DNA from 3 places in the Rhizobium sp. NZLR1 genome. Region 2 is predicted to be linked to each of the others. Evidence: riboswitches for the same ligand, from Rfam matches in the RefSeq annotation. Region 2 holds a riboswitch; each other region holds the start of a gene.
The links. A riboswitch is a leader RNA that binds a small molecule or an ion and turns the genes downstream of it on or off. The one in region 2 is predicted to bind thiamine pyrophosphate.
Positions count from the first base shown of each region.

Region 1 (6,018 bases), on a different replicon from region 2:
GCCGTGCTTCGCAAGGGCGGGTACTAATGCATGCCGCCAAAAGTGTGCAGCGGTTTTGGGACGACGACATGCATAAAACAAAGAATTAAAGCGCGTCGCATGAATCAAGTTTTATGCGACGCGCTTTAACAGTTTTCCGCAGCCGGAAAAAGATCGAACAGCGATTCGAGAAAACCCAGCACGTTGACATTGCCGATGCTGTAATAAACCTGCCTGCCCTGACGGCGCGTATTGACCAGGCCTTCGAGCCTCAAACGCGCAAGTTGCTGCGAGACCATCGCCTGCTGTATGCCGAGAATATTTTCGAGTTCACCGACCGTTCGCTCCTCTTTCGCCAGTATGCAGAGGATCAGAAGTCGGGTGTGATGCGCCAAAGCTTTCAGCAGGTCGCTCGCTTCATGGGCTTTTCCAGCGAGTTTATGCAACTCCTGGCCGGTCATACCCGGCTCCGGTTTAGGCAACGGCATTCGATATCTCGGAAGGAGGCGGTGAGGTAGATCAGTACAATAGCATATTCGCACAAGCGAATTGGTCAATAGTGATGAAATGCCAAAAAAGGTCCAAGTAAATCAGCAGATAAGCTGTCCGCCATTGATCTCGATCACCTGGCCGGTGATGTATCCCGAGAGTGAGGGAGCTGCCAGGAACAGATAGGCGGGAGCGCAATCCTCCGCCGTGCCGAGTCGCTGCAGGGGGATGGATTTCCGGGTCTGCTCCAGCTTTTCTTTGGAGGAATAGCGCTCGTGGAAATCCGTCTCGATCGTTCCCGGCGAGACGCAGTTGACGCGGATGCCATCCGGGGCAAGCTCGCGGGCGAGCGCCTTGGAATAGGTCGCAACAAAGGCCTTCGAGGCCGAATATATCGAAGAGCCGGGGCTTCCGCCGGTCAGCGCCGAAATCGAAACAGTGTTGATGACGGCAGCGCCCTCGGCCGCCTTCAATGCCGGCAGCAATGCCCGCGTCAGCGCCACCACCGAAGTCTGGTTGAGCCGTATGACTGCCTCATATTCTGCGTCGGTCAGCGTGGCAGCGGGAAACCGGCCAAGCATGGTGCCGGCATTGTTAACGAGCACATGCACCCTGTCGAAGAAAGCGAGGACATCGTCGGCAAATTGCGCCGCCCCACCGATGGCGGAGAAATCGGCGTGCAGCAGCAGCGCCCGTCTTTCCGATTCAGCGGTCAGCAGGAAATCCGGCAGATCCCGTCCCGGCTTGCGCCCGGTATGGACAATCACCTTCGCGCCGCAGTCCAGAAACTGCCGGGCGACTTCAAGGCCGATGCCGCGGCCGGCGCCGGTCACGACGACATTGCGATTTTCGAACAATCTGGGATGAAACACGAAGCCGTCCTCCTCGCGGACAGTGCCGCCGGTTGCGTCACTCGCCCTTAACATATGAGCGCACCGACCGAAAGAAAGGCGCGCACCGATCTTTCCGGGGAAAACCAGGACTAGTTTTCGGCCTCCAGAAGCCGCGCACCCGGCCCTTCCTTGCCAAGCCGGTCGCAGGGATTACGCAGCGGACAGCTTTCGATCGACAGGCAGCCGCAACCGATGCAGCCGGTCAATCGGTCGCGCAACAGGCTGAGCCGCCTGATTCGCGCGTCGAGATCATCCTTCCAGCGCGCCGACAGCGTCTGCCAGTCGGCAACGGTCGGCGTTCGTCCCTGCGGCAGGGACTCGAACGCTGACTGGATTTCCGAAAGCGGAATGCCGACACGCTGCGCCACCTTGATGATGCCGAGACGGCGAAGCACATCGCGCCCATAGCGCCGCTGGTTGCCGCGGGAGCGGATGCTCGAGATCAACCCTTTGGTCTCGTAAAAATGCAGCGCCGAGACGGCGAGGCCGCTGCGCTCCGCCACTTCACCGACTGTCAGGAGCCTGCCGAGCGGCGTCGCAGGAATCGTATCCATCGCCTATTGACCTCAATATTAGTTGAGGTTTTATACCTGTTGCTCCTGCAATCGTAAAGTCCAATCGCAACAAGGAGCGACACATGAAAACACCCACCAGGCTGGCGGTCATCTACGGGAGCACGAGGGAAGGCCGCATCTGCGACCGGGTGGTCAAGTGGCTGACGGAGGAGCTCATCCGCTTCCCGCAATTCGATATCGACATCATCGACCCGCTGGATTTTGCGCTGCCGACCACCCGCGAATTGGCACATCCCGAAATCGCCAGGCTCGCCGAGCGGCTCGGCATGGCGGACGCGTTCATCATCGTCACGCCGGAATACAATCACAGCTTCACCGCCTCGCTGAAATTCGTCATCGATTTCTTCTTCGAGCCTTGGCAGGGCAAGCCGGTCGCCTTCGTTTCCTATGGCGGTATTTCCGGCGGCCTGCGCGCGGTAGAGCAGCTGCGCCTCGTCTTTGCCGAACTCCACGCCGTCACGATCCGCGATTCGGTCAGCTTCGCTGCGCCATGGAACCGCTTCGACGCGGAAGGCAGGCTCGACACTCCCGACGACGCGCTGCGCTTGCTCGGCCGAATGATGGCAAGGCTGGAATGGTGGACACGGGCGCTCGCCACCGCCCGTATCGATCGTCCCTATGCCGATATCGCCGCCTGAGACAGAAAGCTCCGGTTCCGTTCCCAGCAGGTACGGAACCTCTGGGAACACCCGGGCAGGACCTCGGTCCGGGTGTTGTCCGTCATATCAGGTTCATTCCGACCACGCGGACGGGTCTGCAATTTTGCGGTTGCGGGAAGAAAACCGCGATGATAGTTTCCGCCGAAATAACAGGGGAGCTCCGTATCGCCGGGGCTGAGATGCGAGGCGCAAGCCTCTGGACCCTTCAAAGCTGATCTGGGTAATGCCAGCGGAGCGAGGTTCAGATGTTCTCAGGCGCACAAGTGTCACTCTATCCGATGTCCGGCAATTTCGTCGGCATCATTCTCGATGCCGTCAAGGCGTTCGACCCCTATCGCGACCGGCTTCGCATCGAGACCGATGATATCTCCACCCTGCTGGTCGGCCCGCCTGATGTCCTCTTCGCGGCCATGCGCGATCTTTTCGTCGTCGCCGCCAATACCGGCGAGCATTGCGTGCTGTCCGCCGCGGTCTCACGCGGCTGCCCAGGTGAGCCCGACGACGCCATCTGCGGCGTCAAGCCCTCTGCCGGCCGGGCGGAGCCGCTTGCCGACCGGATTACATCAGCCCTTGCCGCCGTTGAAACCACCACGGAGACCGGACAGCCGGCAGCCGCGCAATTCTCGCTCTACGTCATGGGAACCGGCAGCCATATGGACGAGATCTATGGCTGCATCGATTTCTTGAAGCGCTCCGGCACCTTCGACCACGCCAAGAATTTCTGTACCCGGCTGGGGGGAGATGCCGGCGCCGTCTTCGCGACCATTCATGAGGCCTTCTATCGCTTCGGCGACCCGGTGGGACACGTGACGCTCGACATCACGGTCTCCGCCAATACAGCGCCGCGCGTCTTAGCAGACGCGCAAGGGACGCCGTAACACTTTAAATTGCTGCATAATTTTCCCTTAAATCGATTCCGATTTAAGGAATTATGCAGTGCCCGACGAAAGCCTGAAATCGAACGCTGATGACATCGCCACAACCATCGGATTCGCGCCTTGCCGCGCTCCGCGCCGCTCTCTACCGGGGCATACCGGCCTTTCTCGCGGGCTGCGCGTTTTTGGCGGCATGGGAACTCTATGTCGATCTTTCCGGCATCAAACCTTCCATCCTGCCGGCGCCTTCGCGCATTGTCATCCAGGGCTGGCTGAACCGTGAGGCGCTGATATCAAACACCTGGCCGACGCTGGGTGCGACACTCGGCGGTTTCGCGCTGTCGCTTGCCTTCGCCTTCGCCGCTTCGATCCTGATGGATTTCGTGTCTTTCATGCGCCGGGCATTGCTACCGATTTTCATCGCCAGCCAGACGCTGCCGCTGGTGGCGATCGCGCCCCTTGTCGTCCTCTGGTTCGGTTTCGGCCTGTTGCCGAAGATCCTGCTGGTGGCGCTAGTCACCTTCTTTCCGCTGTTGGTCGCCCTGCTGCAGGGCTATCAATCGACCGACCGCGACATCGCCGAATTGCTGAACTCGATGAAGGCGAGCCGCTGGCGGATTTTCCGCCTGGCGCGGCTTCCCTCCGCGCTGCCCTATTTCTTCGCCGGCCTCAGGATCTCGATCACCTATGCCGTCGTCGGCGCGATCTTTGCCGAATATGCCGGCGCCGCCCGCGGCCTCGGCATCTATATCCTCAACGCCAAGAACAATTTCCGCCCCGATCTCGTGCTTGCCGCCGTCGTTATCAGCGCCGCGCTCACACTCTGCCTCTTCGGGCTGACGCTATTGATCCAGCGCCTCGTCATGCCCTGGCAACGATCCCAGGAGTCGCGGCGATGAGCGATACGATGGTCGAACTGCGCAACATCTCGAAGTCCTTCGACGGCATGAAGGTGCTGGGCGATATTTCGCTCACTGTGGCAAACGGCGAGTTCGTTTCGATCGTCGGCCCGTCCGGCTCAGGAAAGTCGACGGTGCTCCGATTGCTGACACAGGCGCTTCGCCCCGATTCCGGCACCGTGCTTTTCAAGGACGCGCCGCTGGAACGGGCGCCGCATTCATTCGCCTTCATGCCGCAGCGCGATGCGCTGATGCCCTGGCGCCGGATCATCGACAATGCGGCACTTGGCCTCGAAGTGCGTGGCATGAGCCGCCGCGCTGCCCGCGCCACTGTGGCGCCACTGTTTGAGCGCTTCGGCCTTGCCGGTTTTGAACACCATTATCCATCCGAACTATCAGGCGGCATGCGCCAGCGCGCCGCCCTGCTGCGCACTGTCGTCCAGACCCAGGACATGCTGCTGCTCGACGAGCCGTTCGGCGCGCTCGACGCGCTGACGCGCACACAGATCCAGGAATGGCTGCAGAGCATGTGGACCGAACACCGCTGGACGGCGCTGCTGATCACCCACGACGTCCGCGAGGCCGTGTTCCTCTCCGACCGGATCTACGTGCTTTCGGCCCGCCCGGCGCGTATCATCCGCGAATTCCACGTTCCCCTGCCCCGTCCGAGAAGCCTTGCCGATCTCGGCTCGCCGGCGGCCCAGGCGATCGAAACCGAAATCCTGCAAACACTGCTTCATCCGCTCGAACAGGATGATTTTAGGCCGGTCGGCTTAAAATCTGAATCCTGTTCTACATTATAGAGTTAGAGCATGATGTCGTGAGAAAACCGCTCACACTTTTCGGCATCATGCTCTAGAGACCTGAGGAGGTCACCATGCTGCTTCTCACCCGTCGCCAGACGATCTTAGCCGCCATCGCCGCAAGCCTTGCCGGCCGCCCGGCCTTCGGCCAGTCAGCGCCCGCAAAGGTGCGCATGGCGCTCGATTGGACACCCAACACCAACCATATCGGCATCTATGTCGCCAAGGCGAGGGGCTTCTATACCGCCGCCGGCCTCGACGTCGAGATCCTTCCCTATGCCGACACCAGCGCCGGAACGCTGGTGTCGAACGGCGTCGCCGATTTCGGCATCAGCAGCGAGATCGAGGCCCTCATGCAGCGCGCCGCCGGCGGCGACGTGAAGATGGTCTACGGCGTCGTCCAGACCGAAACAGCGCGCCTTATCTACAAGGGCGGACGCGACGACATCAAAAGCCCTAGAGATCTCGACGGCAAGACCTACGGCGGCTTCGGCGGAACCTGGGAGAGCGCTTTGATCTCCGCGATGATCCGCAACGATGGCGGCAAAGGCGAGGTCAAGACCGTCACGCTCGGCACTTCCGCCTACGAGGCGCTGGACAATGGCTCGATCGATTTCACACTGGAGATCTACACCTGGGAAGGCATCGCCGCCGAGCTGGAAAAACGCAAGATCGGCCGCTTCCACTATGCCGACTATGGCGTTCCCGACGAACAGACGACGGTCATCGTCTCCAGCGACGCCTATCTCTCGGCAAATCAGGAAAATGCCCGCGCTTTCATTCAGGCAACGCGAAAGGGTTATGCCTATTCCGTCGATCATCCCGACGAAGCCTGCGAGCTGCTGA
Region 1 covers NZ_CP071632.1:4,243,061-4,249,078, forward strand. Annotated here, with positions in the region: gene J3O30_RS20795 (metalloregulator ArsR/SmtB family transcription factor) at 126-467, opposite strand; gene J3O30_RS20800 (SDR family oxidoreductase) at 570-1,340, opposite strand; gene soxR (redox-sensitive transcriptional activator SoxR) at 1,451-1,915, opposite strand; gene J3O30_RS20810 (NAD(P)H-dependent oxidoreductase) at 1,999-2,574, shown strand; TPP riboswitch at 2,737-2,850, shown strand; gene J3O30_RS20815 (YkoF family thiamine/hydroxymethylpyrimidine-binding protein) at 2,841-3,473, shown strand; gene J3O30_RS20820 (ABC transporter permease) at 3,563-4,369, shown strand; gene J3O30_RS20825 (ABC transporter ATP-binding protein) at 4,366-5,172, shown strand; gene J3O30_RS20830 (ABC transporter substrate-binding protein) at 5,247-6,018, shown strand, end outside.
Region 1: it holds a riboswitch for thiamine pyrophosphate, as region 2 does, so the genes downstream of both, J3O30_RS20815 (YkoF family thiamine/hydroxymethylpyrimidine-binding protein) here and thiC (phosphomethylpyrimidine synthase ThiC) in region 2, are expected to answer to the same signal.

Region 2 (6,018 bases):
GGCCATGTCGCGCGGCTCCAGCACGCCAGCGTCAAAGGCCTGCTTGCCGGCGGCGATTGCCGCGGCAAAGGCGGCTGCCATCGCCGCGGGATCTCCGGCGCCGGCAACGGCGGTGTTGAGCAGAACCGCATCGAAACCGAGCTCCATGACTGCCGTTGCGTGCGACGGCCGACCGATGCCGGCATCGACGATCAGCGACACGTCAGGGAAATGGGCCCGCATTGCTCTGAGCGCTGTCGGATTGAGCGGCCCGGCGGCACTGCCGATCGGAGCGCACCAAGGCATCAGCACCTTGCAGCCGGCCTCCAGCAGTCGTTCGGCCACGACCAGATCGTCGGTCGTGTACGGGAAGACTTCGAAACCTTCGTTGACGAGAATGCGAGCCGCCTCGACGAGGCCGAAGACATCCGGCTGTAGCGTATCATGGTTGCCGATGACCTCGAGCTTGATCCAGTCGGTGGCGAATAGCTCGCGTGCCATCCTTGCGGTCAGCACCGCTTCCCCGACGCTGTGGCAACCTGCAGTGTTGGGAAGGATACGAACGCCGAGTGCGCGGATCATCTCGAAGAAGGCGCCCCCAGTGCGGCCGCCAGACATCTCACGACGAAGCGAGACGGTGACTATTTCCGTCGCCGATTGCCTGACAGCCTCGGAGAGGACGGCAGGAGAGGGGTATCGCGCTGTGCCGAGCAGCAGACGGGAGTTTATTTCGGATCCATAAAGCGTCAGCATCCGTCAGCCTCCTTGCATCGGCGACAGGATTTCGATCCTGTCATTGTCGTTGAGCGAACGATTGAACCGGTCTTCGCGATGGACCAGCTCACCGTTGACGGCTGTCGCCAGCCAGTCACCCTCGTATTCCATCAGGACTAAAAGCTCCGACAGCGTCTCAGCCGCGACATCCTGGGCCTCGCCATTAACGATCACTTTCATGAGGCATTCCTTCCCGTGGTATGTTGGTTGAAGACAAGTTCAGCCGCCTCGGCCGCCATGGCTGGCGCGAGCAGAAAGCCGTGACGGTAGAGGCCGTTGAGCGAGATCACCTTTCCCTGATGGCTTGCACGTGGAAGATTGTCCGGAAAGGCTGGGCGGATTCCGACACCCGTTTCGATTATGGTTGCATCGGCAAAGGCCGGAAATAGCGTGTATGCAGCGTTGAGCAGTTCCATCAGTGAACGGGCGACAATAGGCCCGTCGAATTCCGTCTCGATCATCGTCGCGCCGACCATGAACAGACCGTCTCCACGCGGGACGATGTAGACGGGGAAACGCGGATGGAGCAGGCGGACCGGCCGGGAGAGATCCACGTCAAAGCTTTTAAGGTAAAGCATTTCGCCGCGGACGCCGCGTAACTCCTTGGCCTCGCCGATCTGCGCAGCGCCCGTGCAATCGACGACACTGTCGAAGCTCTCCTCATGCGAGCTCTCGCCCACGAAGGTGACCCCCTGAACCGTCAGCTTGGTGCGCAGCAGAGTCAAAACTCGCCGGGGATCGAGATGGGCTTCGCGGCGAAAGAACAGCCCGTGCCGGAACCGCCCGGCAAGGGAGGGTTCCAGCGCCGCGATCGCCGGCTCTTCCAGCCATTCATAACCCGTCGTGCGGCAGGCAAAGCGTCGCAGTTCACCAAGATCGCGAGCCGAGGCGACCACGAGCGTTCCGTTTCGTCGCACCTCTCCCGGCACAATTGCCTCCCATTTGTCGGCGGCGGTGAGACCGCGCATGAGTACCGCAACATCAGCACTCTCCCGCTCGCACCAGGGCGCCAACATTCCGCCCGCGAGCCACGAAGCAGCACGCAGGAAACCGTCATATGGATCGAGCACAGTGACCTCGGCATCTCGAGCGCGCAGTTCATGCGCCACCGTCAGGCCGGCAACGCCGGCCCCTTTGACAAGAACACGCATCTCATTCGCTCGTTTGCTGCAGGGTTTCTACCGGCATATAGAGGCCGCCGCCCTCGCGATAACGTGCCGCCATCGCCTCCAGTCCCTCCTTCTGCGCTTCGGCGCGGATATCGTGCGAGATGCGCATCGAGCAGAATTTCGGTCCGCACATGGAGCAGAAATGCGCGACCTTGTGCGCCTCCTTCGGCAGCGTCTCGTCGTGGAAGCTGCGGGCGGTTTCGGGGTCCAGCGAGAGGTTGAACTGATCCTCCCAGCGGAATTCGAAACGGGCACGCGAGAGCGCGTCATCGCGCAGCTGTGCCGCCGGATGCCCCTTGGCGAGATCGGCGGCGTGAGCCGCTATCTTGTAGGTGATGACGCCTACCTTCACGTCGTTGCGGTCGGGAAGCCCCAGATGCTCCTTGGGCGTGACGTAGCAGAGCATCGCCGTGCCGAACCAGCCGATCATCGCTGCGCCTATCCCAGAGGTGATGTGATCGTAACCCGGCGCGATATCGGTCGTCAGCGGCCCGAGCGTGTAGAAAGGCGCCTTGCCGCAGACTTCGAGCTGCTTGTCCATGTTCTCCTTGATCTTGTGCATCGGCACATGGCCGGGGCCTTCGATCATCACCTGGCAGTCTTTCGCCCAGGCGACCTTGGTCAGTTCTCCCAGTGTTTCCAGTTCGGCGAACTGCGCCGCATCATTCGCGTCAGCGATCGAGCCGGGGCGCAGGCCATCGCCGAGCGAGAAGGAGACGTCATAGGCGCGGCAGATGTCGCAGATCTCCTCGAAATGCTCGTAGAGGAAGCTTTCGCGGTGATGACGGAGACACCACTTCGCCATGATCGAACCGCCGCGCGAGACAATGCCGGTCACCCGGTTGACGGTGAGCGGGATGTAGTGAAGCCGCACGCCGGCATGGATGGTGAAATAATCGACGCCCTGTTCGGCCTGTTCGATCAGCGTGTCGCGATACACCTCCCAGGTCAGGTTCTCGGCAATGCCATCGACCTTCTCCAGCGCCTGATAGAGCGGCACGGTACCGATCGGCACGGGCGAATTGCGGATGATCCATTCGCGGATGTTGTGGATGTTGCGGCCGGTGGAGAGATCCATGACGGTATCGGCGCCCCAGCGGGCCGCCCAGACCATCTTCTCAACCTCCTCCGCCATCGATGAGGTGACGGCGGAGTTGCCGATATTGGCGTTGATCTTCACCAGAAAATTGCGGCCGATGATCATCGGTTCGGCTTCCGGATGGTTGATGTTGGCGGGGATGATCGCCCGACCCGCCGCCACTTCCTGCCGGACGAATTCCGCCGTCACATGGTCGGGAATGTGGGCGCCGAAACTTTCGCCGTCGCGGACTATGGCGTCCGCCTGCGCCTTGCGGCCGAGGTTTTCGCGGATGGCTATGAATTCCATCTCGGGCGTGATGATGCCGGCGCGCGCATAAGAGAGCTGGGTGACTGCACTGCCATCCTTTGCGCGCAGCGGCTGGCGTAGCGCGGGGAATTCGGGCGTCAGCCTTTCGCCGCTGGCAAAGCCGTTGTCTTCGGGACGGACATGGCGGCCCTTATAGGCCTCGACGTCGCCGCGGGCGAGAACCCAGTCACGTCGCAGTGAGGGCAGCCCCTGTTCGATACGGATCTCGGTGCCCTCGATCGTATAGGGGCCGGACGAGTCGTAGACGACAACGGGCGGCTCGCCCGATGTCGGATGCAGGCTGATTTCGCGCATCGGCACGCAAATGTCGGGATGGATGTCCCCCCGACTGTAGATCTTCCTGGATGCCGGCAAGGGGCCGGTGGTGACGGTTGGGGTGATATTCTTTGCGGCGATGTTCATGGTTTGAGGCTCCAAGTTTGAGTTTGGAGACCCAGTCCTCAGCCGGAATGATGGAAAGACGCCGGCACGGATTCCACGCGTGAATCCGAAACCTCTCGAGCGCTTGCACCGTCCCTACGCCAGTATGAACTGGATCAGGTTCAACGGGTCACTGCGCGCGATAGCAGTATCTCAGCCCCTTGCCGGGACCCCCCTGGTGAATGCCAAAAAGGGTAGAGGCTTGCCGAGGGGACTGTCAAGCGACAATCTGCGACGGCTTGGGGTCAGGTTACACTCAGGCTATCGTGCTTGGTCGCCGCGATCAAACGAATCGACAAGTCAGTCGCCCGACCGGCACGCTTCCGCAAGGCAGGCGCTTTTGTCGCATGCAGTGGCTGTCGATTTTTATCCCGCGCAGTTCAGCAAGTATGCTGAGTACCGAAGCGCTATTGAGAAAGCAGGCGCGGAACTGGAAAGTCTAGTACTTTGTCCGTGTAGCTTTCGACCAAGGCGCTAAACGGCGTGCCGTCTCGAAGTTTCAGTATGGCACGATGTTCGAGCAGGAACGGCGGCAGGCTGAGGGAACTTGTTTCATGCGCTGTTAAGCCCTCCATGTCCCAGCCTTCGGATAGAGGGGACCAGAGCAACTTGGCAGACAGGTTTGTGCGAGTGAAATTAAGAGCCTGAACGGCTCTGCCAAACGCGATATCGCTGGTCTTCAAAGCCTGATTCATCTCTGCAGTTAATTTTGCGGGTACATACCAATTGTCGGCTTCCGACAAGACGCGGTCGCCGCAGACCAGGCGGACGCGGCGATAAGCGATCAGCTCACCGGGTCCGACGGTCAGAAGTTCACGGATGTGCTCATCGGCCGGCTTGTCTTGCCCGCCCACACGCTGAGCTACAATCTTAGAACCTTCCGGTGCGAGCTTGTGCGCGGCGCACCAGCGATCAAGGGTCAACGTAGCACTGGCGTTACTCAGGAGATTGGCATTCAAGGTCTGAAGGACCGCAAGCGCTTCCACTCGAGATGTCGGCGAGTTCAGCCACTGAGACCCTATAGACGGTTCTTGCGCAATTGCGATCTGGGTGCCCAGGACGATGGCAGTCGCTGCAAGTGCGGCGATGCGAATGCGTTTCGAAGAACAAAATGACACGGAGAACGGTTCCTTTCTGCAGTAAATTTGATGGGCGAACCCTGCGCGTCAAATTTCCTTGATTTTGGCAGGCGAGCGCGCGTTGTCAGCGTATTTGATGCCAGCAGCAAGATTTGAACTGCGCCTTGCGGGTACCGTTTAACGGTCGGGTTCCCGATAGACTTTCATACCATCTTCCGATGTTCCTGCCGTGCTGGTTCACACCTGTTGAAGCCTGTGTGCCCGAGCCGTCCTTTGCTTGCGTCGCATCAAGGTCGTCCATGATATCCTCCATCCGCTCGCCGACCTGTTGTTGGAGTTTGCAAGCGTTGGCGACTGAGCCGATGCTTCCATCCTGGAATATGGAAACTCGATAGACGTGGATTTCAAAGGAGGAACGTGGCGGCCGGTCCAAATTCTCCCAATTCACTTAACGGTTTAGCGCCTTTGTCGTCCTCTCGCTCGTTGCGGGATGTTCATACAGCTGGATCGGATAGAATAGGTAGCAACCGAAAGCAAAATCCAGGAGCAATTGTTCGAAAAAGGTCTTCTTCGTCGACGCAGAGCCCTCCTGCCGGTCGAGTGACAATTGTAGACCAGGCAGCGACACGCCGTCGATGGTTGCCAACCGCAGATGCGAGTAGCCAAGGCGCTTGTCTGATTTCTTTTGGTGATCCATGTCGTCGTGCTCCTTGTGCAAGCCTCCCGACGATGACGTCGCCGGCAAGATTTCAGCATTCATGGGAAAGAATCTTCCTGTTGCACTGTCGTAACTCATCATAACAGGACACTTGATGAAAACGGCAAGCAACGCAATAGATGCGTCGGATATATTGCAAAGTATATCGTTTCCAATTTGGCATATCTTACTCTCTATTGCGAGAAACCCGTGAGTATGGAATATATTATTGGATATATTTCTATATATATCGCATTTCGTGTCTTTGGCGGCCGCGTGAAATGGCAACTCTCTAACGGCTACGCAAACGCTCGCTGGTCGAAACGGCAATCGGGCGATAAAAGTCCATCATCGGGCGGCGTCTGCGGGCGAGGTCGCGGCCTGGTCAGCAGACCGAAGGCGCCATCGGCTGCGCCGTTCTCAATCGCATGCTTGACTGCGCACGCCCGAAATTCGTCCGCCGCAAGGCACCCTCGGCATGATCAGCCGTTT
Region 2 covers NZ_CP071635.1:50,978-56,995, forward strand. Annotated here, with positions in the region: gene J3O30_RS29230 (thiazole synthase) at 1-732, opposite strand, end outside; gene thiS (sulfur carrier protein ThiS) at 736-933, opposite strand; gene thiO (glycine oxidase ThiO) at 930-1,904, opposite strand; gene thiC (phosphomethylpyrimidine synthase ThiC) at 1,906-3,732, opposite strand; TPP riboswitch at 3,826-3,937, opposite strand; gene J3O30_RS29250 (hypothetical protein) at 4,158-4,868, opposite strand; gene J3O30_RS29255 (hypothetical protein) at 5,278-5,589, opposite strand; partial or broken gene J3O30_RS29260 (IS5/IS1182 family transposase) at 5,797-6,008, shown strand.

Region 3 (6,018 bases), on a different replicon from region 2:
ACGGGTGTTCGGATCGGGCACCGGCACGAAGCGGATTTCATCGAGATATTGATGGCGGGCGCCGCCATAGCCATTGCTGTCGCCGTCACGGGACTTGTAGCCATCGAAGCGGACGAGCTGGATATACTGGTCGGCCTTGCGCTCCTTCAGCATATAGGGACCGGTGCCGATGAACTCCTTCATCGGCTCGTCCTGTTTTTCCGAGGGAATGATGATCGCCGCCGAATTATTGAAGGCAAGCAGCGAAGTCAGCGGCGCATAGGGCTGCTTCAGCGTGATTGTGACGGTCGAAGGATCGACAGCAGTGATCTTGTCGATGAAGCCCGACACCTGCTTGCCGCGCGAGGCGATCTTCATCCAGCGGGTCAGCGAGGCGACCACATCGTCCGAGGTCATGTCGCTATTGTCGTGGAACTTGATGCCGGTCCTGAGCTTGATCGTATAAGTTTTGCCATCGGCGCTGATCTCAGGCAGGCTTTCGGCCAGCAGCGGCGTGACGTTCCAGCTCTTGTCGAAAGTGTAGAGCGTTTCGAAAATATGCTGGGTGACAATGCCGACGAGATCGGCCGTCGACGACATCGGATCAAGCGTCGGCGGCTCGCCGATCGTCGCGACATTGATGACGCCGCCCTTTTCCTGGGCAAGCAGGGTCGAGGGCAGGGCGACAAGCGCGGTGCCAAGGAGAAATGCGACAAGTGTTTTCATGTGAGGGCTCCCGGTCAAGTTCCACAATTATGTAATCAATCTTTTTGTAACAGAATAAGAGCTGGATTGATCCTGTCAAGCGTGGGTGACCGATTATGCCTCTGCCGGGATACCAGAACGCGAGAAAACACAATCTTCGGCTGCGCCCTGCACGAAGGCTGCGCATTATGCCAAGCACACGGATGGTCAGGCTTCAGCGGAACGGGAGAAAAGAATGAACATCAATTTCAAGGGCGGAAAATGGCTGAACGAACCGGCCAGCTGGCACGCCGACGACACCGCCCTCACCCTGACGACCGATGAAAAAACCGATTTCTGGCGGGAAACCCATTACGGCTTCACCCGCGACAGCGGCCATTTCCTCGCCTTTCCCACGGCAGAGAGCTTCACCGCCCAGATCCGCATCCAGGGCGAATTCCGCACCCTCTACGACCAGGCTGGCCTGATGGTGCGCCTCGACGGGAAACGCTGGGTAAAAACAGGCGTGGAATTCACCGACGGCGAAGCTTTCCTCAGCACCGTCGTCACCGACGGCAGGTCCGACTGGTCGGTGTCACAACCCTTCAAGGGACTCGAAGATTTCCACATCCGCGTCACCCTCGCCAACGGCGCCCTGCGCATCCAGACCTCTTGCGACGGGAGCCGCTGGCCGCTGCTGCGGCTAGCGCCCTTCCCGGCCGCCGACGGTTACGAGGTCGGGCCGATGGCCTGCACGCCGGAGCGCAGCGGGTTGACGGTGCGCTTTTCGGAGTTCTCGATCGGGTTGGCGATTGCGACGGATCTTCATGATTTGAGTTAGACGCTATTATAAGATTCTCTGCGGACACGATCTGGGGTGATCCACGAATGTTGGCCGTTCTATTCGTTGCCCCTGCTGTAAATGCCACACAAATAGGACTGTCATTTTCGAGATGACATCCGCCTCATTCTCTGCGAAAAAGAGCGCGATGAGAGACAGGGGCGCCCGTCGACAGACGGGCTGAGAAGCACCCTTCGAACCTGAACCGGATAATGCCGGCGGAGGGAGTCGCTCGGGGTCGCGGCACTGCCGTACGAATGACCCCGTGCCCGCCCCCGCCTGAAAGGGGCCACATGCAGACCAGGACCACACCAGGAGCCATGCTGAAGGCGATGCGCGAAAAGCCGCCGCTCGTTCAGTGCATCACCAATTACGTCGCCATGAACATTGCCGCAAATGTTCTGCTGGCCGCCGGCGCCTCGCCCGCCATGGTGCATGCCGCAGAGGAAGCCGGCGAATTCGCCGACATCGCCAATGCGCTGACGGTCAACATCGGCACGCTGTCGCCGCAATGGATCGACGGCATGCAGGCGGCGGCGAAGGCAGCGACCTCAGCCGGCAAACCCTGGGTGCTCGATCCGGTCGCCCATTATGCCACGGCTTTCCGCCGCGATGCGGTCGCCGGTCTGCTGGCGCTCAAGCCCACGATCATCCGTGGCAATGCCTCCGAGATCATCGCGCTCGCCGGCGGCGAGAGCCGCGGCCAGGGCGTCGACAGCCGCGATCCGGTTGAACAGGCGGAAGGTTCGGCGCGATGGCTCGCCGAGCGCCAGCAGGCGGTCGTCGCCGTCACCGGTGCAGTCGATTTCGTCACCGATGGGGAGCGGGCGGTGCGGATCACAGGCGGATCGGCCTTGATGCCGCAGGTCACCGCCCTCGGCTGCTCGCTCACCTGCCTCGTCGGCGCCTTTGCCGCCACAGTGCCCGAGGATATGTTCGGGGCGACGGTCGCAGCCCTTGCAACCTTCGCCATCGCCGGCGAAGAGGCAGCACTCGGTGCGGCCGGTCCCGGCTCCTTCGCCTGGCGCTTCCTCGATGCGCTGAACGCGCTTGACGCCGAAACGCTCGATGCCAGGGCCAGGATATGGGCCGCATGAAGACCTTCGATCTTTCGCTCTATCTCGTCCTCGACCCCGATCTCTGCGCCGGGATCGGCATGGTCGAGACCGCCCGCCTTGCCGTTGCCGGCGGTGCGACAATGGTGCAACTGCGCGACAAACATGCCGGCACGACCGGGATGATCGAGACCGGACGCGCGTTGAAACAGGCGCTTGATGGCACCGGCGCCCTGCTCATCGTCAACGACGATGTCGAGGCGGCTATCGCCATCGGCGCCGACGGCCTGCATATCGGCCAGGAAGACATGGATGCGGCGAGAGCGCGCAAGATGATCGGCCCCGGAATGATCCTCGGCCTGTCGGTCGAGACCGAGGCGCTCGCCGCTGCCGTCGATCCCAGCCTCGTCGATTATACCGGCGTCGGCCCGGTGTTTGCGACGCCGACCAAGGCCGACCACAAGCAGCCGATCGGCTTTGAGGGCCTGGCAAGGCTGGTGGCGGCTTCGCCGGTGCCGTCGGTTGCGATCGGCGGCCTGAAGGCAGAGCATGTGGCCGAAGTCTTTGACGCGGGCGCCAAGGGGCTTGCCGTCGTCTCCGCCATCTGCGGCACGCCGGACCCTGAAGCCGCCGCTCGCCGCATCGCCGGAGAAATCCGAAAGGCCCGCGCATGATCCGCAACGTCCTCTCTATCGCCGGCTCCGATCCCTCGGGCGGCGCCGGCATCCAGGCCGATCTCAAGGCCTTTTCCGCTCGCGGCGTCTACGGCATGGCGGTACTGACCGCGCTGACGGCGCAGAACACTCAAGGTGTCACCGGGGTGCATCTGGTGCCGCCGCAATTCGTCGCCGACCAGATCAACGCCGTCTTTGCCGATGTGCGCGTCGATGCCGTCAAGATCGGCATGATCGCCAATGCCGGCATCGCCGATGCCGTCGCCAACGCGCTTGTTGCCGCACTGGCCGACCGGCGCAGCATCCCCATCGTCATCGACCCCGTCATGATCGCCAAGGGCGGCGCCGCCCTGCTGGCACCCGAAGCGGTCGACGTGCTGACCAGCCGGCTGCTGCCGCTGGCGACACTTCTGACCCCGAACCTGCCGGAGGCCGCCGCCCTGCTGCACCAGCCGGTGGCGACAAACCGGTCTCACATGGCGGCGCAGGCCGAGCAGCTGCGCGCGCTCGGCCCGGCGGCCGTGCTGGTCAAGGGCGGTCATCTCGACAGCGACGACAGCCCCGACGTGCTTGCCACAGCCGACGGCCTGCACTGGTTCGAAGCCAGACGCGAGCCGACCAAGAACACCCACGGCACCGGCTGCACGCTGTCGAGCGCGCTGGCGGCAGAGCTTGCCAAGGGCGCCTCGGTGTCTGAGGCCGTCGCCATCGCCAAGGATTACCTCGCCGGCGCGGTCGCGGCATCAGGAAGCCTCACCGTCGGCTCCGGCCACGGCCCGGTGCAGCATTTTCATGCGCTCTGGAGAGTCGAGGGATAAGCGCGCACATCGACGCACGCTTCCATCGAAACGGCTCGGGCTCGCGCCCCGAGCCGTTTTTGCGTTCGGCAACTACCTTGCTTTGAAAGCAGGAGCGTAACGGCGAGCAGCGTTGCGACCCATCTGAAAAATCCCTGTTGACAAGCCCAGCCAGATCGCCAAATCTATGTCATTAAAAGGGGATATATTCCGTAATAGAGGAATATCAGGAGGAGTGACGGGTGCCAGACCTGCTTGTGAGCTTATACTCCACACAGCTTGCCGATCTGAAGCGGAAAGCCGACGATGTCAGCGTTTCCATCCGCCCGGCCCTTCCCCCGGAATTGCATCTCGTCGTCAACTGGGTTCGCGAAAACTTCAGCGAAAACTGGGCGAGCGAAGTTGCAATCGCCTTCGCGCGTCAGCCTGTTGCCTGCCTGATCGCCGTCGACGGCGGCAAGCTCAAGGGCTTTGCCTGCTATGACACGACGGCGCGCGGCTTCTTCGGCCCGACCGGCGTCGACCGCCAAGCGCGCGGCAAGGGCATCGGGCTCGCCCTTTTTTCCGCCTGCCTTCAGGCGATGAAGACGCTCGGTCACGCCTATGCCTTCATCGGCGATGCCGGCCCGGTCGATTTCTACGCCGGGACCGCCGGCGCCATCGTCATCCCCGCCCCCGACAAGGGCATTTACGAAGGCATGCTGAGAAGCATGCCGAAATGACCATCTGATCCCGGAGTTACAGAATTGTCCTCGACCCCGCTCGCCCTTTTCGTCGGCCTTCCGAATCCCGCGATTTCGGATGATGAATTCGCCCTCTTCCGCGAGACCAATCCGCTCGGCCTCTTCGTCGGCCGGCGCAACCAGCGCGAGCCGGAACAGACCAGGCGCCTGATCGAACGCTTTCGGCAAGCCGTCGGCCGCGACGATGCGCCTGTCTTCACCGACCAGGAAGGCGGCCGCGTCCAGCATCTCGATGCCGGGCCTTGGCCGCTTTTCCGCAGCTTCGGCCAGTTTGCCGAACTTGCCCGCCGCGATTTCGATCTCGGCAAAAAAGCACTGCGCCTTTCCTCCCAGGCCATGGGCGCGATGATGACGGAACTCGGTCTTTCCAGCGGCTGCTCGCCCGTTCTCGATCTCGTCTTCGAGACGACGAGCGCGGTCATCGGCGCCCGCTCTTTCGGCCCGGATCCCGATGTCATCGCCGCCCTCGGCCGCGAGGTGGTCAATGGCCTGCTCGAGACCGGCAACATGCCTGTGATCAAGCACATTCCCGGCCATGGCCGTGCGACGCTTGACTCCCACAAGGAGCGCCCGGTGGTCGACGCCTCCCGCGCGACGCTCACTGCGACCGATTTCAAGCCCTTCGTCGCGCTGAAGGATACGCCCTGGGCGATGGTCGCCCATGTCGTCTACTCGGCCTATGACGCGGAGCTGCCGGCCTCCGTCTCACCTGTCATGCACGACGTCATCCGCAACGACATCGGCTATGACGGCGTGCTGATTTCCGACTGCATCTTCATGGAGTCGCTCGCCGGCACCCTGCCGGAACGCGTCAGGCAGGTGCTCGACGCCGGCTTCGACATCGCCCTCCACAGCCATGGCGACATTGCCGAAAGCGAGGCCGCCGCCAAGGCCGCCCGGCCGCTGACGGACGCCGCGCTGCAACGGATCGCCGCCGGCAAGGGCCGCCTCGGCAATCTCAAGGTCGACGTCCGCGCCGCCCATGCTGAAGTCGAAGACATGTTTGCAAGCGCGCTGGTCTCCTGACCGGCGCATCTCTCATCGTATAAAAAAGGGGAATAAGACATGAAAAAATATCTTCTTGCCGCCGCTGCGCTGACGCTGCTTTCGGGCTCTGCCCTGGCGCAGACGATCCTGACGGTAAATATCGAACCGGCGACGACCTGGGTTCGCAACTTCAATCCGTTCAACCAGACCTCGTCGCGCCAGTCGACGCTCGATTTCATCTACGAGCCGCTGGTTATC
Region 3 covers NZ_CP071634.1:267,066-273,083, reverse strand. Annotated here, with positions in the region: gene J3O30_RS27925 (ABC transporter substrate-binding protein) at 1-705, opposite strand, end outside; gene J3O30_RS27920 (DUF1349 domain-containing protein) at 920-1,504, shown strand; TPP riboswitch at 1,652-1,748, shown strand; gene thiM (hydroxyethylthiazole kinase) at 1,798-2,601, shown strand; gene thiE (thiamine phosphate synthase) at 2,598-3,233, shown strand; gene thiD (bifunctional hydroxymethylpyrimidine kinase/phosphomethylpyrimidine kinase) at 3,230-4,051, shown strand; gene J3O30_RS27900 (GNAT family N-acetyltransferase) at 4,273-4,752, shown strand; gene J3O30_RS27895 (glycoside hydrolase family 3 N-terminal domain-containing protein) at 4,777-5,799, shown strand; gene J3O30_RS27890 (ABC transporter substrate-binding protein) at 5,839-6,018, shown strand, end outside.
Region 3: it holds a riboswitch for thiamine pyrophosphate, as region 2 does, so the genes downstream of both, thiM (hydroxyethylthiazole kinase) here and thiC (phosphomethylpyrimidine synthase ThiC) in region 2, are expected to answer to the same signal.